DNA from 2 places in the Psychrobacter sp. HII-4 genome. Region 2 is predicted to be linked to the other one. Evidence: riboswitches for the same ligand, from Rfam matches in the RefSeq annotation. Region 2 holds a riboswitch; the other holds the start of a gene.

Region 1 (10,024 bases), on a different contig from region 2:
AGTCATCTCTTGCATGCCTTGCTCAATCTCAGCTGCACTCATCGCCTCTGTGCCTAAGCTTTCTGACGCGTCCAAACCCTTGGCGTACTCGCGGACGTTTTGGGTGATTTTCATCGAGCAAAATTTCGGCCCACACATCGAGCAAAAGTGTGCCGATTTGTGCGCGTCTTTTGGCAGCGTTTCATCATGGTATTCGCGGGCGGTATCAGGATCGAGCGCCAGATTAAACTGATCGTCCCAGCGGAACTCAAAGCGCGCCTTAGACAAGGCATTATCGCGAGCTTGCGCGCCTGGGTGGCCCTTAGCCAGATCAGCGGCATGCGCGGCGATTTTATAGGTGATGATACCGTCTTTCACATCCTTTTTATTCGGCAGTCCTAAGTGCTCTTTTGGTGTCACATAACAGAGCATGGCGGTGCCAAACCAGCCAATCATCGCCGCACCGATAGCACTGGTGATATGGTCATAACCGGGTGCGATATCGGTGGTCAGCGGCCCTAAGGTATAAAACGGCGCGTCGCTGCAAGTCTCTAGCTGTAAGTCCATATTTTCTTTGATGCGGTTCATCGCCACATGTCCTGGGCCTTCGATCATCACCTGTACATCGTGCTGCCATGCGATTTTCGTTAGCTCACCAAGCGTGCGCAGCTCACCGAACTGCGCTTCGTCATTGGCATCTTGCAAGCAGCCAGGACGCAGACCATCACCTAAGCTAAAGGCCACATCGTACTGCTTCATAATCTCGCAAATCTCTTCAAAATGGGTGTATAAAAAGCTCTCTGTATGATGGGCAAGGCACCACTGCGCCATGATAGAGCCGCCGCGAGAGACAATACCTGTGAGTCGATTGGCCGTCAGTGGCACATAGCGCAGCAGCACGCCTGCGTGGATGGTGAAGTAATCAACGCCTTGTTCGGCTTGCTCGATCAGTGTATCGCGGAATATCTCCCACGTTAGGTCTTCGGCGATGCCGTCGACTTTTTCTAATGCTTGATAAATTGGTACCGTACCGATGGGCACAGGCGAGTTACGAATCAGCCATTCACGGGTCTCGTGGATATGATTGCCTGTCGACAAATCCATGATGGTATCCGCGCCCCAACGCGTGGCCCATGTCATCTTCGACACTTCTTCATCGATAGACGAGCCAAGTGCTGAATTGCCGATATTGGCGTTAATCTTTACCAAAAAACTACGCCCGATAATCATCGGCTCAGACTCAGGGTGATTGATATTATTTGGGATGATGGCGCGACCGGCCGCGACCTCGCTACGCACAAACTCAGGGGTGATGATTTTTGGGGTATTGGCACCAAAGCTCTCGCCGTCATGTTGGCGCATATCGGTCAGTTCATGCTGTTTTTGCGTCTCACGAATGGCGATATATTCCATCTCAGGGGTGATGATACCGCGGCGCGCATAGTGCATCTGCGTGACATTGCCTGCTTTACCATTGACTTTTTTGGCGCGGCGTGGCTTATCGATATGGGCAAACCGTAGATTGGCTGTGGTGATATCACGCGCACGCGCTTGCCCGTATGAGCTGGACAAACCGCTTAGCTGCTCTGTATCACCGCGCTCGGCTATCCAGCCCTCGCGTAGTTTGGGCAAGCCGCGGGTTAGGTCAATTTGGGCATCAGGGTCGGTATAGACGCCTGAGGTGTCGTAGACATAAAACGGCGGGTTTTGCTCCCAGTCGGACTCATCCACGCCCTGAATAGGCGTGGGATCTAGCGTGATCTTGCGCATCGGCACTTGAATATCAGGTCTTGAGCCTTGGATATAGACTTTTTGCGAGGCGGGGAGAATGCGGTGTAAGTCGCGCGCTTCTTCTTCAAAGCGCGTGTCTTTGGCGCTACGGTGCGCAGGGGTTTTTAGCGCGTCGGTTTTTTTGTCAGAAGCGTTTTTCTGGGTCTTTGGAGGTAGGATTGAGGTTGTCATATGCTGTCCTAGCGTGTTGGTTTTTGAATAAAAGCAACACCGCCAGAAGCTGCGGGGGTAGCACTTATCATCTAGGCAGTTTTTGCTGCGTCGTCGTCACTGGCTGTCAAATCTATCATCGCAAAAATCTGCCTTCGCGGAGGATGTCATCAACCTGTAAGCGACGCTTGGTATCTCTCATCATTATTTGGCACTACTTAACCCTATAAAGCTTAGCACCACTAAGCGGGCATTTAGGCCAACAGTCATGAGGATAACAAGGCATTTCTGCCCGTCTTTGCCATACATAATAAAGTGCTGAAGACTTCCCTGCGTCGGTACTAACCGCATCAGGTTCGGCGGGTGATCTCTCAGCGAATGTACAAAGGCAGTCAGCCATTCGTACACCGCACCCCGAGTCTGTCAGTGTTGTCAATCAGTCTCATACTAACAAACTTCTGCCATGAGGGCTACTGGTGTTTGACCACCGGTATGTCAGTCAACGTGCGCACGAGGCCATGAGTCATGACACGCAGGCTAATAGCGTTAGCCTCAAGCGCCGACTGATTTGACCCTATTTGTCACGCACATAAAAGAGTTGGGCGGTTGTCATCAAACTGTCATAAAAACTTGTCAAGATGTCACACATGTCACCAATCATGCTTTGTTCAATCGTTGTTAAACTTTAGGAGTTCTACATGCGTTATTCGTTATTGGCAGTCGCCGTTAGTTGCACCTTAGTACTCACCGCTTGTAATAAATCGACCGACACCGCAGAGTCAGCAGCGCAGAGTGACACCAGCGCGGCGACAGTGGCCGAAACTACCAGCACAGTGACATCTTCTCCAGCAAGCGATTTTAAATCAGCTGAAAACATCGCCATGAACATCACTGGTGCTGGCGCGTCGTTCCCGCAGCCTATCTATGCCAAATGGTCATATGACTATAATGCCGCGACTGGCGGTCAGGTTAACTATCAGTCTATCGGCTCCTCAGGTGGCATCAAACAAATCCAAGCAAAAACCGTTGACTTTGGCGCCTCTGATGCCCCCATGACCCCTGAAGAGCTGGATGCGGCAGGACTTATTCAGTTTCCAACCGTCATCGGCGGCGTGGTACCGATTGTCAATATCGATGGTGTCGGACCAGGTGAGCTAAAGCTGGACGGCGCAACTCTAGCCGATATCTATCTGGGTAAGATTAGCAAATGGAATGACCCTGCTATCACCGCCATGAACCCAGATTTGACCCTGCCAGATGCTGCCATTACCACCGTATTTCGCTCAGATGGTTCAGGCACGACCTTTAACTTTACCGATTATTTGGCGAAGGTTTCAACTGACTGGAAAGACAGCGTGGGTGTCGATAAAACCATCAAATGGCCAACCTCTGCCACAGGGGCAGGCGGCAAAGGCAACGAGGGCGTATCAAGCTACGTCAACCGCATGAAAAACGCTATCGGCTACGTCGAGTATGCTTACGCCAAGCAAAACAACATGGCGCACGCTGCCCTAAAAAACGCGGCGGGTAACTTCGTGCAGCCATCTGCTGAGACCTTTGCTGCGGCAGGTGATATCGATTGGTCACAGCAACCAGGCTTTTATAAAGTCATCACCAACTCTGAGACCGAGCAAGCGTGGCCCATTGCCGCTGCCACCTTTATCTTGGTACACAAGCAGCCAGAAAACCCGAAGCAAGTGGCTGGCGTGCTGAACTTCTTTGATTGGGCGTATGCTCAAGGTGATGATAGTGCCATGGCGCTTGATTATGTGCCTTTCTCTGATACCGCAGTGGCACTGTTTAAAGACAAGTGGAATGAAGTCAAAGGTAGCGATGGTCAACCCGTCTACACCCCAGCTCAGTAGTTTTTATACATATATATAGCAGAGCTTGTAAGCCCCTTTGAGACACCTATTCTCCGGTGGTTGTCTCAAAGGTTTTATCACAACAAATTTAAAAATAGCGTCATTAATGACCGTTAATAGCGCCCTTTATTAAGATTTAGTTTGTTGTGATAAGACCTGATGAGTCTTTTAAAGATTTTGATTTAATATTATTTAATGCTGAGACACTTATGAATGATTTAAGGTCGCAACTGGCAAAACAAAAACGTTACGATGCATTATTTGTCAATGCCACCAAGGCATTTGCCATTCTCGTGCTGCTATCTTTGGGCGGTATTTTGCTCTCTTTGATCATTGGCGCCTGGCCGAGTATACAAGCATTTGGTCTGGGGTTTTATACCAGTAATAACTGGGACACGGTTGCCAATGAGTACGGTGCGCTGGCGCCGATCTATGGCACGCTGGTGACGTCCTTTATTGCCATCTTAATCGCCGTACCCGTCAGCTTTGGTATTGCGATATTTTTGACCGAGATGTGTCCGAATTTCTTAAAAAAGCCCCTCGGCATCGCCATTGAGCTGCTGGCGGGTATTCCCTCTATCATCTACGGTATGTGGGGACTGTTTGTCTTTGCGCCATTTTTTGGCGATCACATTCAGCCGTGGTTTATCGAGCATATCGGCCCATTGCCTATCATCGGCAAGCTGTTTACCGGTGCGCCAATGGGATTGGGCATGTTTACCGCCTCATTGGTGCTTGCCATTATGATTATTCCTTTTATTGCCGCTACCATGCGCGATGTTTTCTCTGTCGTGCCAGACCTGCTCAAAGAGTCAGCTTACGGCATGGGCGCGACCACTTGGGAAGTGATGTTTAAAATTATCTTGCCCTATACCAAAGCAGGCGTGGTCGGCGGGGTTATCTTGGGGCTGGGTCGGGCGCTGGGCGAGACCATGGCCGTGACCTTCCTTATTGGCAACGCCTTTAATATCAGTCCAAGTCTGTTTACCTCGGGCGTCACCATTACCTCAGCGCTGGCCAATGAGTTTGCCGAAGCCTCTAGTGAGCTACATCTGGCCTCGCTGCTGCACCTTGGCCTCATACTATTTATCATCACCTTTATTGTGCTGTCGCTGGCTAAGCTCATGCTGATGCGTATTGATCAAAAAGCAGGCAACCGCTAATACATAATGACATACAGACGATAGCGATATACAGGCTGACAAAAAATCTTGAAAAATGGAAATGAGTTTTATGCCTACTAATGCGATGCACTCAGCGTTACCTGCGCAGACTGGCTTTGATAGCCGCTACGACAAGCGTCTTTATAACAAACGGCGCTGGGCCAATAAGCTGGGCTTGGGTTTTGCCATGTCGGCGATGGTATTTGGCTTGATTTGGCTGTTTTGGATACTGGTGACGCTGTTTGTCGAAGGCTTTCAGGGCATGGTGCAAATGCCTATCTTTACTGCCGATACGCCGCCGCCGATGAGCGAAGGCGGCCTACGCAACGCCATTGTCGGCTCGGTGATGGTGGCGTTTTCAGGGTTGTTTATCGGCGCGCCCATTGGCCTGATGACAGGGATTTATTTGTCTGAGTTTGCGCAAGGCAGCCTACTTGGCAAAGTGACGCGCTTTTTAAATGACATTTTGCTCTCTGCCCCCTCGATTGTCATTGGTCTGTTTATTTATGCCCTGATGGTTAAAGGTCAAAGCTTCTCTGGGTGGGCAGGCGCACTAGCATTGGCACTGATTGTGGTTCCAGTGGTGGTACGCACGACAGAAAACATGCTCAATTTGGTGCCCAATAGCATTCGTGAAGCGGCCTATGCACTGGGCACGCCGAAGTGGAAGATGGTCACGCAAGTGACGATTAAGGCGGCTCGAGCGGGGCTGACCACTGGTGTGCTGTTGGCCTTTGCCAGAATCACTGGTGAGACGGCGCCCTTGCTATTTACAGCATTGAATAATCAATACTTTAGTACCGATATGGGCGAGCCGATTGCCAACTTGCCGAACACTATTTATCAGTTTGCCATGAGTCCTTATGATAATTGGCATACACTTGCATGGGCCGCTGCATTGCTGATTACTGCTTCGGTATTGGTACTAAATGTATTGGCAAGGTTTATCGGTGGTCGCAGCTCCAGCAAATAGTAGCCAGAGTAGATAACGCCTACCGCCAAATCACCTTATATATAGCAGTTACTTAAATTTATATTCATCAAGCTAGGTTGGATAACATTATGAATGACGTCATCAGCAAAACGCGTAGCACAGCAGATAGCAACAACTTTGATACGAGCACAGCCAGCTTATTAAACAGACCGATGGCGACGACCACGCAACTGTCGCAGCCAGATGCGGCAAACTTAACTAAGCAAACACAGCATGATATTCCCAAAGACATGCCAGCAGCGAAGATGCAAATTCGTGATTTAAGCTTTTATTACGGGGATTTTCAGGCACTTAAAAACATCAATATCGACATTCCTGATAAAAAAGTGACTGCTTTTATCGGGCCATCCGGCTGCGGCAAGTCAACCCTGCTACGTACCTTTAACCGTATGTATGATTTATATCCTGGCATGCGTGCAGAAGGCAGTATCAACCTCGATGGCAAAAATATCTTGGGCAAAGACATCGATGTCAACCTGCTACGTGCGCAGGTCGGTATGGTATTTCAAAAGCCGACGCCGTTTCCGATGTCTATCTATGACAATGTCGCCTTTGGTGTGCGTCTTTATGAAAGACTAAGCAAAGCTGAGCTGGACCATCGGGTGGAATGGGCGCTAAAAAAATCGGCACTATGGCCGGAGGTAAAAGACAAGCTCAAAGCCTCAGGTTTGTCTCTATCAGGCGGGCAGCAGCAGCGTCTGTGCATCGCTCGTAGTGTCGCTACCAAGCCTGAAGTGCTACTGCTCGATGAGCCAACTTCGGCGCTTGACCCAATCTCGACAGGCGCCATCGAGGATTTGATTGAAGACTTAAAAAAAGACTATACCATCGCCATCGTCACTCACAACATGCAGCAGGCGGCGCGAGTGTCAGACTATACGGTCTATATGTATCTGGGCGATATGGTTGAGATGGGCGAGACCGATCAGATATTTACCACGCCTACGCAAAAAGCCACGGAAGACTACATTACGGGTCGTTATGGCTAACGCTGTACAGATTAAAGCTATCGTTAATTTTTAATAACAAAAATATAGTGAGTTCCGTATAAAAACGATACAGTGGGACTGGGATAAATTTTACGCAGCCTCTGTCCGCGCAGGCACAGCACGCAAGGAAAATTTATACCAGTTCCACGTTGACATATGATGTATCTGTTTTATTTAGAATCGACTACACAGCTATGCTAGCAGCATGCCATTAATATACAGATATTCAGGGAATACCTCTTATGCAAAGTGACAAGCATATCTCCAAAAGTTTTGATCAAGATTTGGATGAAGCCATTCGTCTGTTTTTGGTGATGGGCGACCATGCAGCCAGCCAAGTTGCCAAAGCCATTCACGCACTTATTGACAAGGATGACACACTGGCGCAAGAAGTCATCGAGATGGATTTTGATATCAATCGGCAGGAAGTCGAGCTGGATGAGCATATCTTGTTATTGGTCGCCAAGCGCCAGCCTGCGGCCAGTGACTTGCGTTTGGTGATGTCCATCAGTAAAGGCGTGGTGGATCTAGAGCGCATCGGTGATGAAGCGGTCAAAATCGCCAAAATGGCCAATAAGCTCGCTGCCCAAGGCAAATCAGCGTATGGCTATGCCGAAGTTCAGCATCTAAGCAATCAAGTACGTCTGATGCTGCACAATGCGCTAGAGGCTTTTAGTCAATCCAATGCTGAGCAGGCGTTTGAGGTGATGCGCAATGATGATGTGGTCAATGAAGAGTATCAATCAGCGATGCGTGCCTTGATGACTTATATCATGGAAGATGCGCGCCACGTCTCCAAGGTCATCAATATCGTGTGGGTGTTGCGCGCGCTCGAGCGTATTGGTGATCATGCGCAAAACATCGCCGAGCTGGTCATCAACTATATCAGCGGCCAAGATGTACGCCACTCAGACTATGCACTGGTCGAAAAAGCCGTGCAAGAAGCCAATGATCGGATGGCGGCACGTCACGATGGCGCAATGTCAGCGAACATGTCAACCACGGACGTTGGATTGCCAGATACGGACTAAAGGTGATAAGAGGGTTTATAAAAATCCTACTTTGTGTGCACTAAAAAAACGCGCTATATTTAAAGATAGCGCGTTCTAATATTTAACATACTGGTATAAGTATAAAAGTGATGCCGAATTTTTATCATCCAACGCCGTAAAACCACATCCTTCTAGGGCGTGGATATCAGGCGTCAGCCGTTGTCACCTAAGATTTAGATTGCCTTGATAACCAAACCTATTGAGATCATAATTATTCCATGAAAACGCTCAAACTACGCATCAAAGACAAACACGCCACTCAGCTCAATATCTTGGCTGGGGCGGTCAATTTTGTCTGGAATTACGTCAATGAGCTAAGTTTTAAACATCTTAAGTGTACAGGCAAATTCTTTTCAGCTTATGACTTGGCCGCTTATACCAAAGGTGCGGGAGACTACCTAAATCTGCACAGCCAAACCTTGCAAGCAGTGACCGAAACCCATGCCAAGGCTCGTAAACAGTTTAAAAAAGCCAAACTCAGCTGGCGCACCAACAACCCAAAGGCCAAGAGAAGAAGTTTGGGCTGGATTCCTTTTAAAAAGACCGCGATTAAGCACTTAGCAATCCGTCAGTCAGGCAAGAAAAGCCTTAAATCTACTATTCAGCTAAGCCTTGCTAAGGGTAAAAAGCTGACCATTGATCTGTGGGATAGCTATAACCTAGCCCTCTACAGCATCAACACCTGTGAGTTAGTGCAAGACAATCGGGGCCATTGGTATGCCTGTATCACCGTCAAAGAATTTCCAAAGATTAAGTGTGGTACTGGCCAAGTCGGTATTGACCTAGGCTGCAAAGATTCAGCAGTCAGTAGTAATGGCGATGTTCTAACCACTAAGCTAACCCATCAATATGCTGAAAAACTGGCCATCGCCCAACGTGCTAAAAACAAAAAACGGGTCAAGGCCATTCACGCCAAGATTAAAAATACCCGCCAAGACTTGATCCATAAATTTACCAATAAATTAGTCAAAGCCAACAGCTTAATCGTTGTTGGTAAAATCAAATCAACATCATTCACTTCATCCAAACTGGCCAAGTCCGTCTATGATGCTGGTTGGTTTGAGATTAAGCGGCAACTGGATTACAAATGCGCGAACGCAGGTTGCCACTATATCGAAGTCAATGAAGCGTACAGCACCCAAACCTGCTCGTGTTGCGGCTCTCGCCAAGACAGTCCGAAAGGTAGAGAAGGGCTTGGTATAAGAGAATGGTTTTGTCGTTCTTGTAAAACGACCCATCAACGTGACGTTAATGGAGCAAAAAACATTCTCGCGGTCGGGCTTGGCCGTCTTTAGTAGGAATTCCCTCACTTTAGGGAGGGGAGGAAGTCAATTTTCTGGTGTCCAGCCCTGCGCGCGCTCATAGTCTTCGTTGTCCAAAAACTTCTCACGCTGCTCAGTCAAAAACTTTTTGGCCTCAGGGTCCATCATGCTTAGATGGTTTTCGTTGATTAGCATGGTTTGCTGCTCTAGCCACTCTTTCCACGCTTTGTCAGAGACTGTTTCTTGTAGCTCTTTGCCTTTTTGATTGGGGAAGGGTGGATGCGGCATTTTTGGCAGCTCTTGCTTGTATTTGCGGCAAAACACGGTATTGGCTTGCGGGTTAAAAGTCTCAGTCATTAGAGGCTCCTTATAAACTATGAATATCACCCTATGATAACGATCTGAGTAAATTTAGCAAAGGCTATCGGGTGTATAGACGGTAACAGCCAAGCGGTTTGATGAAAGTTTTGGCGATGTGAGGACAAAAAAACACCCGCGCGAAGGCGTAAGTGCTAGGCGCGGGTGTTGTATAGTGAGTTCAGGATAAAAACGATACAGCGGGACTGGGGTGAGTTTTACGCAGCATCTGTCCGAACAGGCACAGCACATAAGGAAAGTTTATACCCGTTCTGCGTCGGAATATCATGTCTCTGTTTATGCAAATTATGCAAAAGCTTTTAAGCGCGCGCGGCCATTAACCACCGCTTGCTTGACCTGATTGGGCGCGGTACCACCCAGATGATCACGGGCGGCGAGTGAGCCCTCTAGCGTTAGGTAAT
Region 2 (10,024 bases):
AGTGGTAAGCCTACACCTTTAGGAAATGGTTTTTCACCAGTTAGATAGCATTCTTTATCAAATTCGTAAGGTATGGCAGCGAGACTTCCATCAAATAGTCTTCTCACAATATGTCCATCCAACTTTTTCTTATAAAAACTAGGTAGTCCTCCTGTATAGACATTTCCTAGGAAAGCTAAAGTAAACTCTGCTAAATACTTTGGATACTTATCGCTAGGATATAAAACAGTTAAACTTAAGGCACCAGAAAATGTGACTACTAATGGACAAGTTTTTTTATTTAGTTCTAGCTTGAAATTACCCAGAAGAAAAATCAAACAAAACATAAATTCTCTGAAAGATGGGCTATGTATATGTCTAGAGGATGGATAAATTTCCACCATTCCAAAAACCGAATACAATTCATCTAAGATTTCGTTATTAAAGCCTATCGAAAACGGTACTTCTATTGTTGGCCGTTTGCCATCCAACATATCATCAGTGTTTTCTTCAAAATACTTGAGAGCAGGTTTAAGATTCTCAATAGATAGTCCATGGGTTTTAAGATTAGGGTGCGCTATAAAGTCTCCTAACTCTCTAAAAATACTTCCACGATTAGTATCATCTCTACTTGCAGTAATAAAAAGTGATACATCATCTTGATCGAAAGTTTGGCTCTCATATTTTTCATAGAAGTTTTTGATCTGATACTCGGTATATGCATTCATATGATTCCAGTACCTTATAGATAACAATAAACAGCGAGCTTAACCCAAAAGCCAAACCCGCCATCCATCAGAAAGTCTATTCAAAGAATTTCTTTTTCAAACTTAAATCTTACAAGCCCCACCAGCACAATCATCTTCCATATCCGCTTGAGCATCGTTCGCACCATCACGAGTGTTATGGTAGTACAACGTCTTCACACCCATTTTATAAGCGTTTAGCAAGTCTTTTAGCAATATCTTCATCGGTACACGGCCACCTTCATAACGAACAGGATCGTAGTTGGTGTTGGCAGAGATACTTTGATCGACGAATTTTTGCATGATAGCGACCAGCTTGATATAGCCATCATTGTTTGGCATTTGCCATAGTAGCTCGTACTGATCTTTTAGCTTGTCAATCTCAGGAACGACTTGCTTGAGGATACCGTCTTTTGACGCTTTGATAGAGACTAGACCGCGTGGTGGCTCGATACCGTTGGTGGCGTTGGCGATCTGACTTGAGGTCTCAGACGGCATCAAGGCGGTTAGGGTAGAGTTGCGTAGACCGTGCTCGGTGATCTCTTGACGCAAGCTTTCCCAATCGAGATGTAGCGGCTCTTGGCAGATGTTATCCAAGTCTTTTTTATAAGTATCAATCGGTAAGATACCTTGCGAGTACGTGGTCTCGTTAAAGGCAGGGCAGGCACCTTGCTCTTTGGCCAATTTGTTTGAGGCTTTGAGCAGATAGTACTGTAGCGCTTCAAAGGTTTGATGTGTCAGACCCAATGCTGAGTCATCTGAGTAGCGCACGCCATTCTTCGCGAGATAGTAGGCATAGTTGATCACGCCCACACCTAAGGTACGGCGACGCATACTGCCGTTTTCAGCGGCTTTGACTGGATAGTCTTGATAGTCGAGTAGGGCATCTAGTGCACGGACGATCAGCTCTGCTGGCTCTTCGATGTCGCTGACGCTTTCGACTTTACCTAGATTAACCGCTGATAGGGTACATAGGGCGATCTCGCCAGTCTCGTCATTGATGTTGTCAAGTGGTTTGGTCGGTAAGGCAATCTCCATACAGAGGTTTGACTGGCGAATCGGTGCGACGGTCGCGTCAAACGGGCTATGGGTGTTGCAATGATCGACGTTTTGGATATAGATGCGGCCAGTGCTGGCGCGCTCTTGCATCATCAAGCTAAACAGCTCAGAGGCTGGAATTTGGCGGCTACGAATGTTTGGGTCTTGCTCATACTGGGTGTATAGCGCTTCAAATTTGTCCTGATCTTCAAAAAACGCATCATACAAGCCTGGGACATCCGAGGGCGAAAACAGCGAGATGTCTTGGCCTTTGATCAGGCGAGTGTATAGCGTTTTGTTGATTTGCACGCCATAGTCCATATGACGGACGCGGTTGTCTTCGACGCCGCGGTTGTTTTTGAGTACAAGGAGTGATTCAACTTCTAAATGCCATAGTGGGTAAAACAGCGTTGCAGCACCGCCGCGTACGCCGCCTTGTGAGCAACACTTCACCGCAGTTTGGAATAATTTATAGAATGGAATACAGCCAGTATGCTGCGCTTCACCGCCGCGAATAGGGCTGCCAAGGGCGCGAATACGACCAGCGTTGATGCCGATACCAGCGCGCTGTGACACATAACGCACGATGGCGCTGGTGGTGGCGTTGATAGAGTCTAGGCTATCGCCGCATTCGATAAGTACGCACGAGCTAAACTGACGCGATGGCGTGCGCACACCCGACATGATAGGCGTCGGTAGGGAAATCTTAAACTGTGAGGTCGCATCATAAAAGCGTTTGACATAGCTTAAGCGGCTGGCCTTGTCGTAGTTGGCAAACAGGCACATACCGACCAGCATATACAAAAACTGCGGGCTTTCATAAACGCGCTTGGTGACGCGATCTTGTACGAGGTACTTGCCTGCCATTTGCTCTACTGCGGCATAGGCAAGATTCATATCGCGCCAGTGGTCGATGTACTCGTTTAACTCATCAAACTCTGCGCGGCTATAGTCGGCTAGGATATGCTCATCGTATTTGCCTGCCTCTGTCAGAGTCGTCACATGATCAAATAGGTGCGGCGGGGTAAATGTGTTATACGCAATCTTACGCAAGTGAAAGATAGCAAGGCGCGCGGCCAGATACTGATAATCAGGCGTCTCTTCAGAGATCAAATCTGCGGCAGACTTGATGATGGTTTCGTGAATGTCACGGGTTTTGATGCCTTCATAAAACTGAATATGCGACTTTAGCTCAACTTGTGAGACAGACACATTATCTAAATCGTGCGCGGCCCATTCGATCACCTTATGAATTTTATCCAAATCTATAGGCTCTAGGCGTCCGTCGCGTTTGGTTACTTGAATATTATCAATATGTGTCATACCGCCCTCTTAAGTTGATTGCTTATTGTGATGCAAAGCGGAAAGAGCCCGCTGGCATGCTTTATGACGCTATAGCTGTCTTGTGGTGGTAGGGTGTTTTTTTAGGCAAAACTCTACCGCTGCTCGTAGTAAATTAAAAATTCACTGAGCACTACATATAGCGTATTTGTTAGTAGGTAGGCACAATATAGCGGGAAATTTTTAAAAATGCTATATTGATTTTAGTGGCAATCTATGTTGCTAAGAGGTTGCCGATGCCGCCAATTTTGGCAAAGGGTGATGGCATAAGGGTTAGGGGCGAATAGCCTCGTGGATAATTTTTTTTGTAAAAATGTGGTAGACATTTACTTTTTATTGCCGCCCAAAAAATTGATCTATAGCCTTGTTTTGCAGCTGCACGATGCGGACGCAGATTGTACAGCAGACCATAAAAAATCGCCACCCATATGAGTGACGATTTAGACGAAAAACGGACTGGTTTTTTTAAAAGTCCATCAGCTCGTCGGTTAGCAGCGCTTATCGTGACAAAAAGCCCTACAACACCATGCGGACAGTCTTGGCGCTATCAAGAGCAGCATACAGCGTGTTTACTTGCTCAGCTTCGGTCAGATACAGATTGACGCGTGCTGAGTGAAAGCGGCCTGTTTTTGAGGGTTTGACATCTATCGAGGCCAAATCAAAATCAGGGAACTGACTACCGAGGATAAGCTTAACTTCGTTCAGTAAGGTCTCATGCTCGCCTTCATGACCGATGATGCTCATCGGGTAGTTCATCGGAAAATCCCACAGCTCTGGGTTTTGGATATCGGTTTTTTTGCCTTTTAGCACACCGTCATTAGGGGTTAGGTTAGTGACATTGACCGCTCGGTGAGCAGTCGGGTTTTGGCCGTTATCTTTTGGGTCGTCACTCATAATCTTGCCTCGCTGTTATAAAAATACATTGTGCTGTTTATGATGGCGCAGCTGGTATTATTCAAGTGTCTTTGGCCACAGCTACTTTTTATACCCACAAATAGCCACATAATCACCGCGATCATACCCTTCGATGACCTCTTGCACTTGGTCATTGGCATACATAGGGTGGGTCAGTAGGGTCTGCGCGTACTGCAAGTCGGTAAAGCCATTGGCCTGCATCAGTTTGATTTTTTCATCAGAGGTGCGCCAATTGGCAGAGCGGACCAGCTCGATAGGATAGGGGTTGGCAGGGGAGATGTGCGCGAGCAGGGGATGCGCCCAGCTATCTACCGCACTGGCCAGATTATAAAGACTGGCAAAGCCGCTTTCTTTTGGGACGTCAATGAGGATAAGTTTGCCGCCAGTCTTTAGCGCGTCAAAGGCTTTTTTGATACATAAGTCCAAGTCGCTGATATAGCTGACACTGCCGTTAAACATAATGATGTCAAATTTATTGGGCGCAATCTCACTGGTTTCGGCAGGGCTGACATCTACTAGCAAGCCGCGTTTTTCAGCGATTTTTGCCATATCTGTTGACGGCTCGATGCCGTGTTTGATGTGGATGTCATAATCCTTGGCCAGTAGCATCTCAAACAGACCACTACCGCAGCCGATAGACAGTATCTCACTGTCCTTATCCAAAAAGTGCGCCACTAGCTTTAGCTCGCTGGCCAGTAAGTTTTGGTTGTCCAAAAACCAGCTGTCGTATGCGCTGGCGTGCTCGTCAAATGCTGCCATAAAATCTCTCCTTGAGGGTGGTTGTTGTTTTATCATCAATTTTAAATAAAATGAATGTATAAGATACGATGCGAGTAGGACTATCGTTGATTTAAAGTTGGTGAACCCTACTATAAAAAATACAGTCTAAGACAAGTCCAACGCCTGCTGCCAGAAGCTGACTTCCATCCGCGCGGCGGTGTCAAATAAGCGTTGGAACTTATCGGCCTGTGCTGGGCTGGCATCTGCCAATAGCAGGTCAATCTGTGCTTCGTTTTGCGCGGTAATGGCCTGAAAGTCATCGCTAGAAAAAACATCAATCCAAGGCTGATAAGGGTTGCCGGCGATAAATCCAGCTTGTTTAATGCGCTTGCCAATCTCTCCGTAACCCATCAGACAAGGCGCAATCGCGGCATACAGCGCCGCCAAAGAGCCTGACATGGCAGCGTCTAATATATAGCGGCTATAGGCGATGGTAACAGCAGATTCAGGCGCACCCTCGACCTCGTGCAAAGGGATATCCCAAAGACGGCAAAAGTCTAGATACATGCCGATCTCCATATCGAGCATGGCGTTTAGCCCTGCTTGACCGACGCGCATTTGTGCCAGTGTGTCGCTCTTATACACGCTCAGCGCCATCACGCGAGCATAGTGAATTAAGTATAGGTAGTCTTGGACAAGGTAGTGGCGAAAGCTATCAGGGGCGAGGGTGCCGTCGGCCAATTGTTTGACAAAGTCATGCTGAATATAGTCATCCCACGTGGGGCAGCGGTGACGTAGTGTTTGGTAGTTCATGGTTTTTACTTACCTTTATAAAATACCAGTAAGCAAAGCGTAGGGCGCATAGGTGAAAAGACATGACTCGTTTGCCAGTCTAAATAACATAGATTGGCAAGTTGTGGCGTCAATGTGACTTATATATCGGCACGCTTGTTTCCTACGTCAGTGCTAACTGCATCAGGTTCGCGGGTAACTCTCAGCCATGATTTTGATTGACGACAAAAAAATCAAAGCACCCCGACAAGGTTTGTTTTTAAGGTTTATTTTTTAATAATAACGATAAAATAGCGTTTAAAGTAAATCCGCTCTATGATAGGCGAGAACAGCCACCATTAGCAAGTGATGCTCAAATAACCATATAGTTAGCTGGATGTGAAACTGTTATGGATTTAAACGCGCTACTGGTATAAATTTTACTTGCGTGCTGCGTGTCCAGAGGCTGCGCAACCTACGTTTAAAAATAGCATCCCAGTAGCGCTATGACATTTTTAGAGTGTATCGACTATATATAAAAGTGACCTAGATTTAAAAATCTATTTTTTTGTCAGCTGTTTAATAGCAGTGTGATAAAGCATGAGCATGGCTTTAAAACGCCGCTCATATAGTCCTTCTGCATACAGCAGCTCCACACTCAAGCTGTCGATCACGCCCAGATACGCATCGGTATACAGCGCTAGCTGTGCTAGGTGGTTATACGCTCAATAATACATAAAGGCAATGATTTTTTGAATGAAATGAATAAGCGGCCTCGATACATAGACCGACACAATGAGTAGACACAAAAAAAGCTGAGATATACTCAGCTTTTTTATGTTAGCAAGTTTAGTGTTAGCAAATACTTGAAATCTATTATCTAGACTCCGATAACTTAGTCGTTCTCTAAAAAAGAGCGTAGATGCTCAGAGCGCGAAGGGTGGCGCAGTTTACGCAGGGCTTTTGCTTCGATCTGACGGATACGCTCACGGGTGACATCGAACTGCTTGCCGACTTCCTCTAGTGTATGATCGGTTGGCATATCGATACCAAAGCGCATTTTTAACACGCGCGCTTCACGTTCGGTGAGATTGCCCAATACATCACGCGTGGCTTCTTGTAGGCCAGCTGCCGTGGCATCGTCAACAGGGCTTGAGATGGTACCATCTTCGATAAAGTCACCTAGGTGCGAGTCTTCGTCATCACCGATAGGCGTCTCCATCGAGATCGGTTCTTTGGCAATTTTGAGCACCTTACGGACTTTGACTTCGTCCATCTCTAAGCGTTCGCCTAGCTCCTCAGGCGTCGGCTCGCGTCCCATCTCCTGTAGCAGCTGACGAGAGACACGGTTTATCTTGTTGATGGTCTCAATCATATGCACAGGGATACGGATGGTACGCGCTTGGTCAGCGATAGAGCGGGTAATCGCCTGACGAATCCACCATGTCGCATAGGTCGAAAACTTATAACCGCGGCGATATTCAAACTTATCGACCGCCTTCATCAGACCGATGTTACCTTCTTGGATGAGATCCAAGAATTGTAGACCACGGTTGGTGTACTTTTTGGCGATAGAGATAACCAGACGCAAGTTGGCCTCGACCATTTCTTTTTTGGCGCGGCGCGCTTTTGCCTCACCGACGGCCATACGGCGGGCGACGTCTTTCATGTCGTGGATTTTCATGTCGAGCTGCTGCTCGTAGTCACGGATACGACGTTGCAATAAGATCACATCATCGGTGACTTTTTCTAGGGTGCCGGCAAACGCAGGCTTACCTTTGATACGCTCAATGAGCCAATCGACGTTGGTTTCGTTGCTAGGGAAGGTCTTACGGAACTCGTCACGCGGCATACGACCACGGCGAATCACCAAACGCATGATTTGACGCTCTTGCTTACGCACATCGTCATAGACATCGTGCATGATGGCCATGACTTGATCTGACAAGCGGTTATTAAGCTTGAGCATCATAAAACGCTCAGCCAATAACGCATAGGCAGCATCTGCTTCGACACTACCACGGCCATAATCAAGCAAGGCTTGTTTGGCTTTGATAAATAAGTGCTCGATCTCTTCTAGGCGCAGACGGACTTCTTCTGGATCAAGGCCGCTGGTTTCTTCTTCCGCTTCCTCTTCCACGTCGTCTTCGTCTTCGTCGTCCTCATCGTCAAGCGCGGCTGCCTTGGCATTGACCTTGGCTTTGATAACGGGGGGATTTTCTTTTTCTTCTTTGGCTTCTTGAGCGGTAATTTTGTCTTCTTCAGTTTCAGGGTCTAAGAAACCTGTGATGACATCGGACAGTTTCTTTTCACCATCTTGTACTTTTTGATACTCGTCAAGGACGAACTGCACCGTACCTGGCCAGTAAGCCATGGCATGCTGCACGTCACGAATACCTTCTTCGATACGCTTGGCGATGGCAATCTCGCCTTCGCGGGTCAACAAATCGACCGTGCCCATCTCGCGCATATACATACGCACAGGGTCCGTGGTGCGACCAGGCTCAGTCTCAACAGAGGCGAGTACAGCCGCTGCTTCGTCTGCTGCCATGTCATCATCACTTGAGTCATCGTTCATCAAGATGTCATCGGCATCAGGCGCAGATTCAAAGATTTTGATACCAACGTCTGTCAGCATCTGCACAATATCTTCGATCTGATCGCTTTCGGTAATAGAGTCTGGCAGTTGGTCATTCACCTCAGCATAGGTAAGATACCCCTGCTCTTTGCCCATTTGGATTAAGGTGGCCAGTTGAGATGTGGACTGAGAAACTGACTTATCTTTCATAAATACTCGCTTACTTGCATCGGACATTTTTATATTGTGACTCACTATCGCTTACGGGGTGCGTTGATCTTATCAATCGATTGATCAAAATATGGCGTAGAGGTTGTCAATAATATCAAAAATGAGTGGATATGAATAAAGGCTCAAAACACTACAATAATTTTGCTAAAAACAGCTAAAAACTTAAAAAACATCAAGTACTAAAACAAGACGCAATATCGGTATTAGGACATACCCTCAATTCAGTCGATAGTCACACAAATGGGCTAAAAAATGAGGACACGCCCTAAAATCTATCTAAAGACATCTGCCAATCAGCAGAGAGCAAACAAGGCTGTCAATACGCAGCGCTACAGTTTACCACAGACCGCAGTCATCAAGCACGAGGTAGTGATGGTGACCAATGGTTTTTTACTGATTATTTGCGGTCTTTTTATTTAGCCGCTTATCAAGTCGTGCGCAGGCTATTTGGCATAATCACTAGTAGTGGGGGCGACGGCCATACTTTTAAAGGGGATGTGCTTTTTTAATAACAACCAGCGGTTTTTAGCAGGTCTAATTATTATTTTAAAAAGGCATTTTTAAAGGCATTATTTTTAAAAATAACATTTTCAAAACTGTCATCCCCCATACATCAATCGACCCTAGACCGTGGTCATCTGTGCTGACTGCTCGGCTTGCTGCGCGCGTAGCCAGTCATTTAGCAGTTGGGTCTGCTTACGGACAATCGCCAGCTTGATATGGTCAGGGTTTTTTATCAAATCTTGTATTTTTTTCTTCATGCTGCGCTCAAGTAGCTGGCTGACCAGCTCTTCAATGAGACCATCGAGGCTTAAGATATTGCGCGCCGTCAAGGCGCGATAAAAACCGCTCCAGCTACGGCTTAGGTTTTCTTGCGTGCCGGGCTGGACATTGGACATGACAAAATGAGCAGCCGCGTTTACATCTGCAGGCAAGTACTTTAAGCAGCGCGTGATGGTGCTGACGATATCCAGCAATTCGTTATCTTGCAAGTCTTGCCACGCCAAAGGCCGCAAGGTATCGGCTGAGGTTTTTTGTCTGATATGGGCAGGTAGCTGCAAATCATGAATACCTGCCTGCCGCCAAATCGACTCTATTGGGTCATCGAGCAACGCCCGCGGCTGAAACAAAAAACACAGCTGCAACTGCTGGCTGATGGTCATCTCACCATCAAAATCTAGCATCGCATCTTTGGCGTCTTTGTTTTGGTTGCGTCTGCCGCCAAGCTTTTGGTAAATATCGTTGTTTAGCAAGTAACGAAAGCTACTGCCTTTGGGCAGTGCCGCGGTCAATGAGCGCACTTGCGACATCAGCTTGGCTTTGCCTTCTGCCAAGGATAAATCGTGGCGCTCACTAAGATAGGCAAAAATATACTGCGACAATGGCATGGCGTTTACGATTTGCTCGCGCATGGCATCGCTGCCCTGAGCCTTGATAAAGGTATCAGGATCATGGCCATTGGGTAGGGTCAAAAAGCGCAGCTCTTTGTCGTCACTGAGTACCGGCAGTGCCACCTCAAGGGTGCGCCAAGCCGCTTTTTGCCCTGCGCTATCGCCATCGAAGCTCAGGGTGAGGGTCGGGTTGAGCGTCAATAGGCGTGATATCTGGCTTTCATTAATGGCGGTGCCCATGGACGCCACCGCGCCATAGATGCCCGCTTGGTAGAGAGCGATGACATCCATATAGCCTTCGACCACCAGCCAGC

Evidence for each region. A riboswitch is a leader RNA that binds a small molecule or an ion and turns the genes downstream of it on or off. The one in region 2 is predicted to bind thiamine pyrophosphate.
Region 1: it holds a riboswitch for thiamine pyrophosphate, as region 2 does, so the genes downstream of both, thiC (phosphomethylpyrimidine synthase ThiC) here and tenA (thiaminase II) in region 2, are expected to answer to the same signal.

Annotation. Positions count from the first base shown of each region.
Region 1 is NZ_CAJHBJ010000006.1:13,137-23,160, reverse strand. It holds gene thiC (phosphomethylpyrimidine synthase ThiC) at 1-1,941, opposite strand, end outside; TPP riboswitch at 2,231-2,347, opposite strand; gene pstS (phosphate ABC transporter substrate-binding protein PstS) at 2,619-3,785, shown strand; gene pstC (phosphate ABC transporter permease subunit PstC) at 3,995-4,948, shown strand; gene pstA (phosphate ABC transporter permease PstA) at 5,019-5,921, shown strand; gene pstB (phosphate ABC transporter ATP-binding protein PstB) at 6,173-6,931, shown strand; gene phoU (phosphate signaling complex protein PhoU) at 7,174-7,962, shown strand; gene JMX98_RS04945 (RNA-guided endonuclease InsQ/TnpB family protein) at 8,202-9,278, shown strand; gene JMX98_RS04940 (oxidative damage protection protein) at 9,312-9,602, opposite strand; gene argH (argininosuccinate lyase) at 9,909-10,024, opposite strand, start outside.
Region 2 is NZ_CAJHBJ010000011.1:23,043-33,066, reverse strand. It holds gene JMX98_RS07270 (hypothetical protein) at 1-707, opposite strand, end outside; gene nrdA (class 1a ribonucleoside-diphosphate reductase subunit alpha) at 810-3,086, opposite strand; gene JMX98_RS07260 (YbeD family protein) at 3,621-3,998, opposite strand; gene JMX98_RS07255 (class I SAM-dependent DNA methyltransferase) at 4,080-4,778, opposite strand; gene tenA (thiaminase II) at 4,905-5,552, opposite strand; TPP riboswitch at 5,675-5,787, opposite strand; gene rpoD (RNA polymerase sigma factor RpoD) at 6,406-8,298, opposite strand; gene JMX98_RS07240 (DNA primase) at 8,943-10,024, opposite strand, start outside.